One region of the Streptomyces botrytidirepellens genome, then DNA from elsewhere that is predicted to be linked to it. Evidence: riboswitches for the same ligand, from Rfam matches in the RefSeq annotation. Region 1 holds a riboswitch; the other holds the start of a gene.
The links. A riboswitch is a leader RNA that binds a small molecule or an ion and turns the genes downstream of it on or off. The one in region 1 is predicted to bind cobalamin.
Positions count from the first base shown of each region.

Region 1 (7,404 bases):
CATGATGCGCTCGGAGATCCGGGTGGAGAGCGCCTGCGCCTCGGGCGAGTCGAACGGCAGCCGCAGCCGGAAGAAGACGTCCTGGAGGCCCATCAGGCCGAGCCCCACCGGCCGCCAGCGGGAGTTGGACGCCCCGGCCTCTTCCGTGGGGTAGAAGTTGATGTCCACCACGCGGTCGAGGAAGGTCACGGCGGTGCGGACGGTGCGGTCCAGCCGCTCCCAGTCCATCTCACCGTCCTCACCCAGGTGCGCGGCCAGGTTGACCGAGCCGAGGTTGCAGACGGCGGTCTCGCCGTCGTCGGTGACCTCCAGGATCTCGGTGCACAGGTTGGAGGAGTGGACGACCCGGCCCGGCTCGGCGGTCTGGTTGGCGGTGCGGTTGGCGGCGTCCTTGAACGTCATCCAGCCGTTGCCGGTCTGCGCGAGGGTGCGCATCATCCGGGAGTACAGCTGGCGCGCCGGGACCTGCTTGAGCGCCCGGCCCTCGGCCTCGGCCTTGCGGTACGCGGCGTCGAACTCCTCGCCCCACAGGTCGACCAGTTCGGGCGCGTCCACGGGCGAGAACAGCGACCAGTCGCCGTCCGCCTCGACCCGGCGCATGAACTCGTCCGGGATCCAGTGCGCGATGTTGAGGTTGTGGGTGCGGCGGGCCTCTTCGCCCGTGTTGTCCCGCAGCTCCAGGAACTCCTCGATGTCCGCGTGCCAGGTCTCCAGGTAGACGCAGGCCGCGCCCTTGCGCCGGCCGCCCTGGTTGACGGCCGCCACCGAGGCGTCGAGCGTGCGCAGGAACGGCACGATGCCGTTGGAGTGCCCGTTGGTGCCGCGGATCAGCGAACCGCGGGCGCGGATGCGGGAGTACGACAGACCGATGCCGCCCGCGTGCTTCGACAAGCGCGCGACCTGGTGGTAGCGGTTGTAGATCGAGTCCAGCTCGTCCAGCGGCGAGTCCAGCAGATAGCAGGAGGACATCTGCGGGTGCCGGGTGCCGGAGTTGAACAGCGTGGGGGAGCTGGGCAGGTACGACAGCGTGCTGGTCATCCGGTACAGCTCGGCGACGTCGTCCAGCGCCCGCTCGGATCGGTCCTCGGCGAGCCCGCAGGCCACTCGCAGCAGGAAGTGCTGCGGGGTCTCGATCACCTGACGGGTGATGGGGTGGCGGAGCAGATAGCGGCTGTGCAGGGTGCGCAGCCCGAAGTAGCCGAAGCGGTCGTCGGCGCCGTCGGCCAGCGCCCGGTCGACCAGCGCGTCCAGCCGGGCGGCGTGGGCGGTCACGAACTCGGCGGTGGAGTCGGCGATCAGGCCCTCGCGGTGGCCCACGGCGACGGACGCGGAGAAGGAGTCCGCGCCCTGCCCGGCCGCCTCCTCGGCGATCGCGCGGGTCAGCAGCCGCGCGGCGAGCTTGGAGTACTCCGGCTCCTCGCCGATGAGTCCGGCCGCCGCCTCGGTCGCCAGGGAGCGCAACTCCGCCTCGTCCGAACCGGGATGGCGGCCGCGCAGGGCGGCGGCCGCGACCTTGCCGGGGTCGGTGGCGGGCAGATCGGCGGTGAGCCCGGTGAGGGTCCGCAACAAGGCGGTCCCGGGCGCGTCGGCCGCTGCCGGAGTCTCCGCTGCCTCTGAAACCGGGTCGGCGGGCGCGATGGTCACTGAAGTGTTCTCCCTCGCTCGGCTGGGGGCCTGCGAGGGCAGTGCGCGATGGCCGCTCACGGGCATGCCGATTCCGCTTTACGGCACACCACGCAGCGTCCATCGGCCCAACCCGCGAGGCCCGGACGTATGCAGACGGCCGTCGGCAGGTCATCGGACTCACGGGTACGCAAAAGCGCACACGTACACCGTTGCGGGACAGTTCCGGATTCGCGCCGGATTCCCCTGCGGCGACAGCGGAAACGAGCATACATCTTGTGTCGTGCTGCGCACGCGCCCCCAGATGTTGTGTCGTCAGCTGGGTGGATTCGTATGGATGTGCTAGTCGCGTCGGGCTTTGGCCGCGCCGGAATCCCAGGGAAAACTAGCTTCCCGGACCGCTCGTCCGCCATTCCTCCAGGGCACGGGCGAGGCGGTCGCGGTAGCCCGCGTAACCGTCCTCGTACGCGCCGCGAAGCTCGCTCCGCGGCTCGACCGTACGGGACGCGGAGCGCCACCGGGACGCGTCCACGGGGTCGCCGAGCGACCGCCACGCGACCGCGACCGCGCCCCGCGCGCCGACCTCCGGCTCGTCCGGAATGACCACCGGGCGGCCGATGACGTTCGCGAAAATCTCCGTCCAGGCGGCGGAACGCACCCCTCCGCCGCACAGCGCGAGCCGCCCCGAGAGCCCGGCGGCCTCCAGGCAGTGGCGGGCCGCGTAGGCGATGGCCTCGCACACGGCCCGTACGGTGTCCGCGCGGGTGGTGGCGAGGGTGAGACCGTCCAACCGCCCCTGGGCGGCGGGCTCCACGAACGGGGCGCGCTCCCCGGCGCCGGACAGGAAGGGCAGCGCGGTCACGCCGTTCGCGCCCGGCGGACTCCCGTCGAGCAGGGCGTCCAGCTCGGCGGTGGTCGTCCCTGTGAGATCGAGCACCCACTCCAGGGCGGCCGTGCCGACCATCGCGGGCATCGCGCGCAGCCAGCGCTCCGGGTCGGGGGTGCACAGCCACATTCCGGCCGGATCGGCCGAAGCGTCCACCGCCGCGCGGTCGGTGAGCACCTGGCAGGCCAGCGTGGTGCCGACGATGAGCAGCCCGTCGCCCACGTCCCGCACCCCGCTGCCGATGGCGCACGCCGGGAGGTCGTACGGACCGGAGACCACGGGCAGTCCGGGCGGCAGCCCGGTCAGTTGGGCCCCTTCGTCGTCCAGCGCGAGGACGGTGCCGGGCGCGGCGGGGCTCGGCAGCAGCCGGGCGTGGCCGGACAGTCCGCAGCGTTCCAGGGCGTCCGGCACATACGTACGGGTGGTGACGTCGAGGAACGGCAGCGACGCGTCGGAGGCGTCCACGGTGATGGCGCCGGTCAGCCGCTGGGCCACCGCGTCCACGCAGTAGCCCGCGACCGCCGCCCGCTCCAGCGACTCCGGCTCGTGCTCGGCCAGCCAGTGCAGCAGCGGGGCGTGGCAGCCCGGGAACAGCCCGGAGCCGGTGAGCGCGTAGAGGGCTTCGAGCGTGCCGTCGGCGCGCCAGCGGCCGATGGTCCCGCCGCCCCGGCCGTCCAGCCAGGAGATCGGCGGGCGCACCGCCCGGCCCGTCTCGTCGCGCAGCCACAGCCCGTCGCCCTGGCCGGTGAGCGCGAGCGCGGCGGGCGGGCCGGGGAGCGCCGCGGCCACCTCGCGCACCACCTCGGCGACGGTGCGCAGCACGTCCTCCAGGTCCTGTTCGACCCGGCCGCCGGGCAGGCGGTCCAGTCGGCTGGGGCGGGCCGCGGAGGCGCGCGCGACCCCGTCGCGGCCGAAGGCCACGGCCTTGGTGACGGAAGTGCCGACATCCACTCCGATGATCATGCGCATGCCCTGCTTCCCTCCGGAACCTCGGCGCTCCATCACATGAGCGATGCTAGATTTAACACCGGAGACGTGATCAGGCAATGGCTCAGGCCATGGTTGACGCAGGGGAGAACCCGGATGACCGCCCGACTGCTGCTCGTACGCCACGGGGAGACCGTGTGGCACGCGGAGAACCGGTACGCCGGAACCTCGGACATCGCGCTGACCGAGCGCGGCCACCGGCAGGCGCGGGCCCTCGCCCACTGGGCGCGGGGCCGTGGGATCGACGCGGTGGCGTGCTCCCCGCTGAGCCGGGCGCGGCACACCGCCGAACCGGCCGCCACCGCGCTGGCCCTGGTCCCCGAAGTGGTCGAGGACCTGCGCGAGATGGACTTCGGCTGGGGCGAGGGCCGCACCCTCGCCGAGATGGAGGCGGAGGATCCGGCGGCCGTCCGGGCGTTCCGCGACGACCCCGAGACCGGCGCCTTCCCCGGCTCGGAGCGCCCCGGCGAGGCCGCGGCCCGCGCCGTCGCCGCCCTGCGCCGGCTTGCCGCCGCGCACCCGGACCGCACGGTGCTCGTCGTGGCGCACAACAGCCTGCTGCGGACCGCGCTGTGCACCCTGCTCGGCATCCCCGTCGGCCGCTACCGCACGGTCTTCCCCCGGCTGGACAACGCGGCGGTGACCGAGATCGGCGTCGACGGCGACCGCACGGCGCTGCGCTCCCTGAACGTCCCCACCGACACCGTGCCCACCGCGAACGCGCCTGCCGACACCGTGCCCACCGCGAACGCGCCTACCGGCACCGTGCCCACCGCGAACGCGCCTGCCGACGCCGGGCCCGCCGACGGCGCTACGGGAGGAACCCGCCCATGACCACGGTCCGCTCCCAGGACGCCCGCAGACAGACCATCACCGAATACGTCCTCGCCCACTCCACCGCCACCGCGGCGGAGCTGGCCGACCTCACCGGCGTCAGCCTGATGACCGTGCACCGGGACCTGGACGAGTTGGCCCGGCTCGGGGTGCTGCGCAAGTTCCGGGGCGGGGTCTCGGCCCTGCCCTCGTCGGTCTTCGAGTCCAGCCTCGCCTACCGGATGGGCGCCCACCGGGCCGAGAAGGAGGCGGTGGCCGCCACCGCCGCGGAGCTGGTCGAGCCCGGGATGTCGGTGATGCTGGACGACTCCACGACCGTCCTCGCGCTCGCCCCGTTGCTGGTGGAGTCCGCCCCGCTGACCGTGGTGACCAACGCCCGGCGGGTGATCGAGGTCTTCGCCGGGGTGCCCCGGATCCGGCTGATCGGGCTCGGCGGGCAGTACTCGCACACCCATGACTCCTTCCTCGGCGTGCCGTGTGCCGAGGCGATCGCGGCCGTCTCGGTGGACCTGGCGCTGGTCAGCACCTCGGCCATGGACGCGGCGACCACGTACCACCAGGAGCAGGACGTGGTGCTGGTCAAGCGCGCCATGCTCGCCGCCGCGGCCCGCACGGCGCTGCTGATGGACGCGTCCAAGACGCGGCGCACGGCGCTGCACCGGCTGTGCCCGCTGGCCGACTTCGACCATCTGGTGGTGGACGGCGCGGCGGACGCCCGGCTGGTGGGGGAGTGGCGGGAGCGTACGGACGTGAGGATCGCCCCCGGCCCTTCTTAACATCGCCAGTGTTAACTTAACTCCACGTGTGAGGGGCGTGATCTGTGATGTCCGACCGGGCCGAGGTCGTCGCGGGGATCGACATCGCCACGGCGGCCGTGCGGGTGGTGTGCGTCGACGCGCACGGTCGCGTACGGGCGCGGGGCAGTGCGGAACTCCCGCCCCCGCGCCGGGGCGCGGGCGGCCGCAGCGAACAGGACGCCACGGCCTGGTGGCCCGCCGTCGCGGCGGCCCTGCGTCAGGCCACCGTGGCCCTTCCGGCGGGCGGCGGGGAGGTCGTGGCGGTGGCCGTCGCCGCCACCTCCGGCACGCTCGTCCTCGCGGACGGCCGGGGCGAACCCCTCGGTCCCGCCCTGATGTACGACGACCGCCGCGCCGCCGGGCTCAACGCCCGCGCCCAGGAGGCGGGCGCCCCGCGCTGGCAGGCCCTCGGCCTGTCGGTCGCCCCGACCGCCGCCCTCGGCCGCATCGCCTGGCTGTCGGGCGCGGAGGGGCATGCGGATGCCCTTGGGCACCGGGCCCACGGGAACCGGCATGCAGCCCATGAGGCCGCCCGGCACGTGCTCCACACCCCCGACCTCGTCGGGTGGCGGCTCACCGGCGGGCCCGTCGCCACCGACTGGTCGCACGCGCTCAAGAGCGGCTACGACGCGCGCGCCGGGGAGTGGCCGGGCGAGGTGTTCGACGCGCTCGGCGTACCGGCCCGGTGGCTGCCGTCCGTCCGGGCACCGGCCACGCCCATCGGCACGGTGTGCGCGGACGCCGCGGCGGAGACCGGGCTGCCGACCGGGTGCGCGGTCCGTCTCGGCATGACCGACGGCTGCGCCGGACAACTCGCCACCGGGGCCGTGCGACCCGGGCAGTTCGTGGGCATCCTCGGCACCACGTACGTCCTCAAGGGCGTCACCCGCGACCTGATCGCCGACCCCTCCGGCGCGCTCTACAGCCACCGTCACCCCGACGGCTGGTGGCTGCCGGGCGGCGCCTCCAACACCGGTGGCGAGGCCCTCGCGCACGTCCCGTCCGACCAACTGTCCGCGCTCGACCGCGCCGCCGCGGACCGCGGCCCGGCCTCGGTGGTCGCGTATCCGCTGCGCCGCGAGGGCGAGCGCTTCCCGTTCGTCAGCGGCGCCGCCCGGGGCTTCGTCCTCGGCACTCCGGCCGACGACGCCGACCGGCACCGCGCCACGCTGGAGGGCGTGGCCTTCCTGGAGCGCCTCGCGCTGGAGCGGGTGGCGGAGCTGGGCGTGGCGGTGGAGGGGCCGCTGTGGGCCGCGGGCGGTGGCAGCCGCAGCCCGCTGTGGACCCGGATCCGCGCCACCGTCCTCGGCCGTCCGCTGCGCGTCGCCGACCATGCCGAAACGGCCTTCGGCGCCGCCCTGTTGGCCGCCTCCGGGACCCTCCACCCGGACCTCACGGCGAGCGCCGCCGCGATGGTACGCGCAGGCCGGGACGTCGAACCCGACGCGCGCGAGCACGCCGCCCTCGACGCCTCGTACGCGGCGTTCACCGCGGCCCTGCGGGAGCGTGGCTGGCTGCGGTGACGGCCGGCTGGGGCGACGGTCGGCTGGGGTGACGGCCGACGGCACCTACACCCGCACGGTGAACGCCCACAGGGCGATCCCCGGAATCGGTTCCCAGTCCCGCTCCGGCGTGCGCCGGAACCCCAGCCGCTCGTAGAGCCGGTGGGCGGTGGTCATCCTGGGGTGGGTGGACAGGACCATGCCCCCGAGCCCCAGCTCCCGCGTCCGGTCCATACAGGCCCGCACCAGCGCCTCGGCCGCCCCGCGCCGCCGCGCCTCGGGCCGCACCGCGAGCATCCGGAACTCGGCCTCGTCCGGACGGGCCAACTCCGCGTACGTGCCCCCGTGGACGGCGAACGCCAGCGCGCCCAGCACCACATCGCTCTCCGCGTCCGCCGCGACCAGCACCTCCGATCCGGTGGCCCGCTTCCGCGCGTTGCGCAACTCGTCGAGATACGGGTCCTCGGCCCCGAAGTCCAGCAGCCCGTCGCCGAGGTACACGGCCGCGGTGAACTCCCCGATGCCGTCCAGCTCCTCGTCCCGCGCCCGTCTGATCGTGACATCCATGCCCGCAGTCTGCCGGACGGCACCGACAACCGGGCCCTCACCGGGTGACGGTGCTGATCACTCCGGTGGAACCGGCGCGCTTGTTGGCCGCCTCGGCTTCCTGGTAGGTGACGTAGCGGCGGACCGTGCCGTCCGGCAGCGTCAACTGGTAGAGGACAACGGGTTGGGGTGTTCTTCCCCCACAGTTGCAGCCCATGGTGCATTTTCC
Region 1 covers NZ_RIBZ01000867.1:7,205-14,608, forward strand. Annotated here, with positions in the region: gene EEJ42_RS46790 (ribonucleoside-diphosphate reductase subunit alpha) at 1-1,644, opposite strand, end outside; cobalamin riboswitch at 1,772-1,894, opposite strand; gene EEJ42_RS46795 (FGGY-family carbohydrate kinase) at 2,009-3,478, opposite strand; gene EEJ42_RS46800 (histidine phosphatase family protein) at 3,593-4,330, shown strand; gene EEJ42_RS46805 (DeoR/GlpR family DNA-binding transcription regulator) at 4,327-5,106, shown strand; gene EEJ42_RS46810 (FGGY-family carbohydrate kinase) at 5,154-6,650, shown strand; gene EEJ42_RS46815 (GNAT family N-acetyltransferase) at 6,696-7,196, opposite strand; gene EEJ42_RS51550 (DUF7196 family protein) at 7,234-7,392, opposite strand.

Region 2 (7,404 bases), on a different contig from region 1:
CGGGCGCCGCGTCGAAGACCTGGGTCAGGCGGCGGTCGGGGTCGTACGCGGGCCAGCCCGGGTCGCCCGTCGTGGCGAACGCGGTCCAGGCCGTACGGAAGCGGGACGACAGCGCCTCGGCCTCCGGTGAGGGACCGGAGCCGTCGAACAGCAGCAGGCCGAGGTCGGCGTCGAAGGTGCCGAACAGCAGCGGTATGTCCAGGCCGTGGCAGGCGCCCATGACGCCGCCGCCCGCCGGGGCGGGCCAGGTCAGCTCGTACACGTGCGCCCGGCCGCCCCCGGCCACCTGGGCCTCGGCCAGCCGCAGCGAGGGCATGTGGAACAGCCAGTCGGACTGGACCCGCTCGTGGAGGTCGGCGGGGGAGGCTTCGGGGAAGGCGGCGCGATAGGCGCGTTCGCCGTCCGGGCCCGGCCCGAACGCGCGCAGCGCCGCCGCCGCTTCCTTCTCGCCCGCCAGTCCGAGCTGCCCGCCGAGGGCCAGGAACAGCCGGTACTCGTCCCGGTTGTGCCCGGAGATCAGCTCCACGTCGCGGGCCGAGCCCGCCGCCAGCGCCTGCCACGGGGTGGTCGGCAGCACCTCGCCGTCCACGACGGGCGCGAAGGGGGTCAGCGTGTGCACCACCTCCCCCCACCGCTCCTCGTACCGCCGCATGGCGGGGCCCAGCGCCTCGCCCGCCGAGGGCAGTTGCCGCGGATCCACCGTGGACAGATCGGCGGCCGTCGGCCGCAGGCCCACCTCGGCGGCGAGCGCGCCCGCGATGTCCCGGGCCAGCTCGCCGGAGAAGTACGTGCCCGGCACGCTCTGCGCGATGGCGCGCCGGAACAGTCCCGCCGCGCTCGGCATGGCCAGCAGCGAGGCGACCGATCCGGCTCCGGCCGACTCCCCGAACACGGTGACCCGGCCGGGGTCGCCGCCGAACGCCGCGATGTTCTCCCGCACCCATTCCAGGGCCGCGACCTGGTCGAGCAGACCGCGGTTGGCGGGCGCCCCGTCGATCTGGGCGAAGCCCTCGATGCCGACCCGGTAGTTGAGGGTGACCACGACGACGTCGCCGTCACGGGCGATGCGCCGGGCGTCGTAGCCGGGGCTGCCGGAGTGGCCGAGCTTGTAGGCGCCGCCGTAGATCCACACCATGACGGGGCGGCGGGCGGCCGGGTCCGGCTCGGGCGTCCACACGTTGACCGTCAGCCAGTCGTCGCCCGTCGGCGCCTCCAGGACCCCGGCGCGGCCCATGAACCCCGACTCCTGCGGGGGCGGCGGCCCGAAAACGTACGCGTCCCGCGTCCCCTCCCAGGAGCGCACGGGGCGCGGCGCCTGAAACCGCGCGTCCCCCACCGGCGGCTCGGCGAACGGGATGCCGCGGAACACGGCCAGACCGCCCTCCCGGCGGCCGCGCACCGCACCGGCGGCGGCGCGCACCACGGGCTCGGCGGTCCCGGTTGCCGACTCGCTGGACTCGGCTGTCGTCATCGATGACTCCTCGCGGTTCCTGGTGAACACGTCGGAGCCACGATGCCCGAGCCGCGCACGGATAGCCCCGGCGGGGTGCGACGTGTTGGCGTGGCAGGCGGAAGAGGCAGATAGTGGAAGTGGAGCACTCTCGAGAGATCGGAGGACACCATGATTGTCCTCGGGGTCATTCTCCTCATCATCGGTCTGCTGACCGGCATCGCCGTTCTGTGGACGATCGGCATCGTCCTTCTCGTCATCGGGGCGGTCCTGTGGGCCATGGGCGCCGCCGGTCACGCGGTCGCCGGACGGCGACACTTCTACTAAAGGCGCAGACCGGGGGGTCACCCCGTGCGGTACAGGGCGGTGATCAGCTCGATCACCGCCTGCCCCGCGGGGTGCGGATCGTCCCGCCACCAGCCCAGCCGCACCGCGATCGGCTCGGCGTCGCGCACCGGCCGGTACACGATGCCGGGCCGCGGATACTGGTGCGCGGTCGACTCCGCCGTCATCCCCACGCAGCGGCCCGTGGAGATCAGGTTGAGCCAGTCGTCGACGTCGTGCGTCTCCTCGGTGTCCGGGCGGGAGCCGGGTGGCCAGAGCTCGGGGGTGGTGGTGCCGGTCCGCCGGTCGACCAGCAGCGTGCGGTCGCTGATGTCGGCGAGCCGGATGGAGCGGCGCCGGGCCAGGGGGTCGTCCGCCGCCATCGCGCACAGCCGCCGCTCCAGCCCCACGATGGCGGAGTCGAAACGCTGGTCCTCCAGCGGCCTGCGCAGCACGGCCAGGTCGCAGGCCCCTTCCGCCAGACCGGCGGTGGTGGCGTTGACGCGGACGAGGTGCAGATCGGTCTCCGGATGGGCGGCGGCCCAGCGGCGCTGGAAGGTGGGGGTGTGGCTGCCCAGCGCCGACCACGCGTAGCCGATCCGCAGCCGTGTGTGACCCGACGTGGCCTCCCGCACCAGATGGTCCACCTCGCCCAGCACCCGCCGGGCCTGCGCCACCACCCGCAGCCCGGTGCCGGTCGGGGTCACCGTCCGGGAGGTACGCCGCAACAGGCGCACCCCGAGGGCGCGTTCGAGCGAGGCCACCGTGCGGGACACGGCCGCCTGGGAGACTCCGAGCGCGATCGCGGCATCGGTGAAGGTGCCCTCGTCCACGATCGCGACGAGACAGCGCAACTGTCGCAGCTCCACATCCATAACCCAAGCGTATAGGTGTGGCGGTCAACGCATTTTGCGCAACGCTCGCGCGACCGCACGATCGCGGTATGGACGCAGCCCACGCTCCCGCTTCCGCTCCTGCTCCCGCCCAGCCGACCGCCACGTCACACCGCGCCGGTCCGGATCTGCCGGACGCCCCGGGCCGGAAACCGGCCGGGCACCCGCTGGCCGGTGTGCTCATCATGGCCGGCAGCGGCCTGTCCAACCAGACCGGCGCCGCGATCGGCTCCCTCGCCTTTCCCGTGCTCGGAGCCTCCGGTGTCGTCGCGGTACGCCAGTACGTCGCGGCCATCGTCCTGCTGGCCGTCGGCCGCCCCCGCTTGCGGTCCTTCACCAAGCAGCAGTGGTGGCCGGTGCTGCTGCTGGCCCTGGTCTTCGGCGCCATGAACCTGTCCCTGTACAGCGCCATCGACCGCATCGGCCTCGGGCTCGCGGTGACCCTGGAGTTCCTCGGGCCGCTCACCATCGCCCTGTCCGCCTCCCACCGCCGCACGGACGCGTGCTGCGCGCTGGTCGCGCTGGCGGGCGTGGTCACCCTGATGCGTCCTCAGCCCTCCACCGACTACCTGGGCCTCGGCCTCGGGCTGCTGGCCGCCGCCTGCTGGGCGTCGTACATCCTGCTCAACCGCACCGTCGGCCGCCGCGTCCCCGGGGCGCAGGGGTCGGCTGCGGCCGCGGCGGTCTCCGCCGTGCTGTTCCTGCCCGTCGGCATCGCCATCGCCGTGCAGCACCCGCCGACGCCGGGGGCGGCCGGATACGCCATCGCGGCCGGTGTCCTGTCCTCCGCCGTGCCCTACCTCGCCGACCTGTTCACGCTGCGCCGCGTACCCGCTCAGACCTTCGGGCTCTTCATGAGCGTCAACCCGGTCCTCGCCGCCGTCGTCGGATGGGTCCTGCTCGGCCAGGGCCTGGGGTGGACCGAGTGGGCGAGCATCGGCGCCATCGTCGCGGCCAACGCGCTCAGCATCCTCACCTCGCGCGCGTGACCGTTGCCGAACCGCACGCGCCTGACCGTTGCTGAAAGTGCGCCACTTGCCGGTTTTGCGGGGTGCCGCCTACAGTTGCCGCGCCGTGGTGTTCGGGAAGCCGGTGGGAAACCGGAGCGGCCCTCGCCACTGTGAATCGGGGAGTTCTCGTCCCGTTCCGCGGCCGCAGGACCGGGCCGCGGAGCCACTGGCCGCCTCGCGCGGCCGGGAAGGCAGGGGCGGTCGCGTCGACCCGTCAGCCAGGAGACCGGCCGCGGCATCTCACGAAGTGATCCACGAGGTGCTGGAGCGTGACCGCATGACCCTGCCCACCGCATTCGCATGGCGGCGCGAGGACACCGTCCGGACCGCCGGGCTGCTGGCGGTGATCGTCGCCCTGCACGCCGTCGCCTTCGGTCTGCTCTTCCTGGTGGTCACCCCGCACCACTACGAGGTCGGCGCCAAGACGTTCGGCGTCGGCCTCGGGATCACCGCGTACACCCTGGGCATGCGGCACGCCTTCGACGCCGACCACATCGCCGCGATCGACAACACCACCCGCAAGCTGATGGCCGACGGCAAGCGGCCGGTGTCGGTGGGCTTCTGGTTCGCGCTCGGCCACTCCAGCGTCGTGGTGCTGCTGGCCGCGCTGGTCGCCGGCGGTACGCGGCTGGCGGGCACCCTGGTGAACGAGAACTCCGGCACCCACCAGGTCCTCGGGGTCATCGGCACCACCGTGTCGGGGACCTTCCTCTACCTCATCGCCGCGCTCAACCTGGTCGCCCTGCTGGGCATCCTGCGGGTGTTCCGGGCGATGCGCGCCGGGCAGTTCGACGAGTCGGAGCTGGAGGCGCACCTGGACTCGCGCGGCTTCATGAACCGCGTCCTGGGCCGCTTCACGAAGTCCATCACCCGGCCCGGCCAGATGTACCCGCTCGGCTTCCTCTTCGGGCTCGGCTTCGACACCGCCACCGAGGTCACGCTGATGGTGATGGCCGGGAGCGGCGCCGCCGCGGGACTGCCCTGGTACGCCGTCCTGTGTCTGCCGCTGCTGTTCGCCGCCGGGATGAGCCTGTTCGACACCCTCGACGGCACCTTCATGAACTTCGCCTACCAGTGGGCGTTCTCCAACCCCGTCCGCAAGGTGTTCTACAACCTGGCCATCACCGGTCTGTCGATCGCGGTGGCCTTCCTCATCGGCACCATCGAGCTGGTCGGCGTGCTCCACGACAAGCTCGCCCTGCGGGACGCCGTCACCGGCTGGATCTCCGGCCTGAACCTGGACAACGTCGGGTTCATCATCGTCGGCCTGTTCGTCGTGGTGTGGGCCGCGGCGCTGGCCTACTGGCGGATCGCCAAGGTCGAACAGCGCTGGGCCGTCCGCACCGCCCCGGCGGCCGCGGACGCGGACGGCGGCTGACGCCGGGCCCGGGGCCGGGACGCCCGTCCGGGTGACTGTGCCGGGGCGGGCCCTGCATGGCGGCCGCGGAACGGGAACCCGCATGGTGGCGCCCGGACCGTCCGGCAGCGCCGCACCGGGAAGGCGGTACCGCTATGGGTCTGCCCCATGGCCACGCACACGGCACCGTGACGCAGCGGCTGATCGGCGACCACCTCGTGTCCGGCAGCATGCGGCCGGGGGAGGAGATCGCGCTGCGCGTGGACCAGACGCTCACCCAGGACGCCACCGGCACCCTGGTGATGCAGGAGCTGGAGGCGCTGGCGCTGGACCGGGTCCGTACGCAGGTCAGCGTCCAGTACGTCGACCACAACATCCTCCAGGCCGACGAGCGCAACGCCGAGGACCACCTCTTCCTGCGTTCGGGCGCCCGCCGCTTCGGCCTGTGGTTCTCCAAACCCGGCAACGGTGTCTCCCACCCGACGCACATGCAGCACTTCGGCGCCCCCGGCAGAACGCTCGCCGGATCCGACTCGCACACCTGCGCGGGCGGCTCCCTGGGCATGCTGGCGATCGGCACCGGCGGCCTGGAAGTGGCTCTCGCCATGGCCGGACGGCCGCTCCACCTGACCATGCCGGCGATCTGGGGCATCCGGCTGACCGGGGAACTGCCGCCGTGGGTCAGCGCCAAGGACGTGATCCTGGAGATGCTGCGCCGTCACGGGGTGCAGGGCGGCGTCCACCGCGTACTGGAGTACCACGGGCCCGGCCTGGCCTCCCTCACCGCCATGGACCGGCACGTCATCGCGAACATGGGGGCGGAACTCGGCGCCACCACCACCGTCTTCCCCTCCGACGGCGCGGTGCGCGACTTCCTGGCGGGGGTGGGGCGGGGCGAGGACTTCGTGGAGATCGTCGCGGACGAGGACGTCCGTTACGACCTCGACGAGGAGATCGACCTGTCGTCCCTGGAGCCGCTGATCGCACGGCCCACCTCCCCGGGAAACGTCGTGCCGGTCCGGGAGGCCGCCGGGGAGCCCATCGGGCAGGCGGTCCTCGGCTCCTCCGCCAACCCCGGGTTCCGCGACTTCGCCGTACCGGCGGCCATGGTGGCGGGGCGGCAGACGGCGCCCGAGGTGAGCTTCGACATCAACCCGACGTCCCGCGAGATCCTCCAGGACCTGACGCGCTCCGGTGCCACGTTCGACCTGATCGCCGCCGGTGGCCGCATCCACCAGTCGGGCTGTCTCGGCTGCATCGGCATGGGCCAGGCCCCCGCCGCGGGGCGCAATTCGCTGCGTACGTTCCCGCGCAACTTCCCCGGCCGCTCCGGCACCGAGGACGACGCGGTGTGGCTGTGTTCACCGGAGACCGCCACGGCCTCCGCGCTGACCGGCGTCATCACGGACCCGCGCGACTGGGCCGACCGCCTGTCGGCGGTCCCGCCCACCCCGGACGCCCCCGCACCGGCGTCGGTCAACGTCGCCATGCTGGAGCCGCCGCTGCCGCCGGACGAGGCCCGCCGCGTCCAGCTGCGGCGCGGCCCCAACATCTCCGCGCTGCCCGATCTCGATCCGCTGCCGGACACCCTGGAAGGCCCGGTCCTCCTCAAGGCCGGTGACGACGTCTCGACCGACGAGATCTCCCCGGCCGGGGCGAAGGCCCTGCCGTACCGGTCCAACATCCCGAAGCTGGCCGAGTTCACCCTGACCCGGCTGGACCCCGACTACCCCCGGCGCGCCGCGTCGGCCCGGGACGACACCGGACACCTCATCGTGGCCGGGGCGAACTACGGCCAGGGCTCGTCCCGCGAACACGCCGCCATCACCCCGCGCTACCTCGGACTACGGGCGGTCATCGCCAAGTCGTACGCCCGCATCCACTGGCAGAACCTCGCCAACTTCGGCGTCCTCGCCCTCGAATTCGACGACCCCGGCGACTACGAGCGCATCGAGACCGACGACCGGCTGCGCCTGCCCGGTCTGCACGAGGCCCTCGCCAGGACGGACGACCCGACGCTCCGGGTGCGCAACGTCACGCGGGACGAGGAGTACCTGCTGCGCCACCGGCTCTCCCCGCGGCAGTGCGAGGCGGTCCTCGCGGGCGGCATCATCCCGGCCCTGGCCCGCTGACGGGCGCTCGCCCGCTGACCGCCGCTGGCCCGCTGACCGGTCATCACTCATCGGGTCCGGTGCGCATGCATACGGGTCCGGGCGGCGGGTACTCGCCGCCCACGCTGTCCGCGAGTCCCCCGGGGGAACGGGATGGCCAGGCTCTTCCGGTCCAGAATGCGGGCCGGTGGAGCCGCCCCTCGGCGGCACGGCGGCGGTCAGTCGTCGATGCCGCCGCTCTCACACACCTGCCGGGCGA
Region 2 covers NZ_RIBZ01000883.1:34,301-41,704, reverse strand. Annotated here, with positions in the region: gene EEJ42_RS49470 (carboxylesterase/lipase family protein) at 1-1,471, opposite strand, end outside; gene EEJ42_RS51585 (DUF6131 family protein) at 1,622-1,777, shown strand; gene EEJ42_RS49465 (LysR family transcriptional regulator) at 1,795-2,649, opposite strand; gene EEJ42_RS49460 (EamA family transporter) at 2,718-3,656, shown strand; cobalamin riboswitch at 3,726-3,926, shown strand; gene nicT (Nickel transporter NicT) at 3,955-5,055, shown strand; gene EEJ42_RS49450 (aconitate hydratase) at 5,190-7,166, shown strand; gene EEJ42_RS49445 (GAF and ANTAR domain-containing protein) at 7,364-7,404, opposite strand, start outside.
Region 2: it holds a riboswitch for cobalamin, as region 1 does, so the genes downstream of both, nicT (Nickel transporter NicT) here and EEJ42_RS46790 (ribonucleoside-diphosphate reductase subunit alpha) in region 1, are expected to answer to the same signal.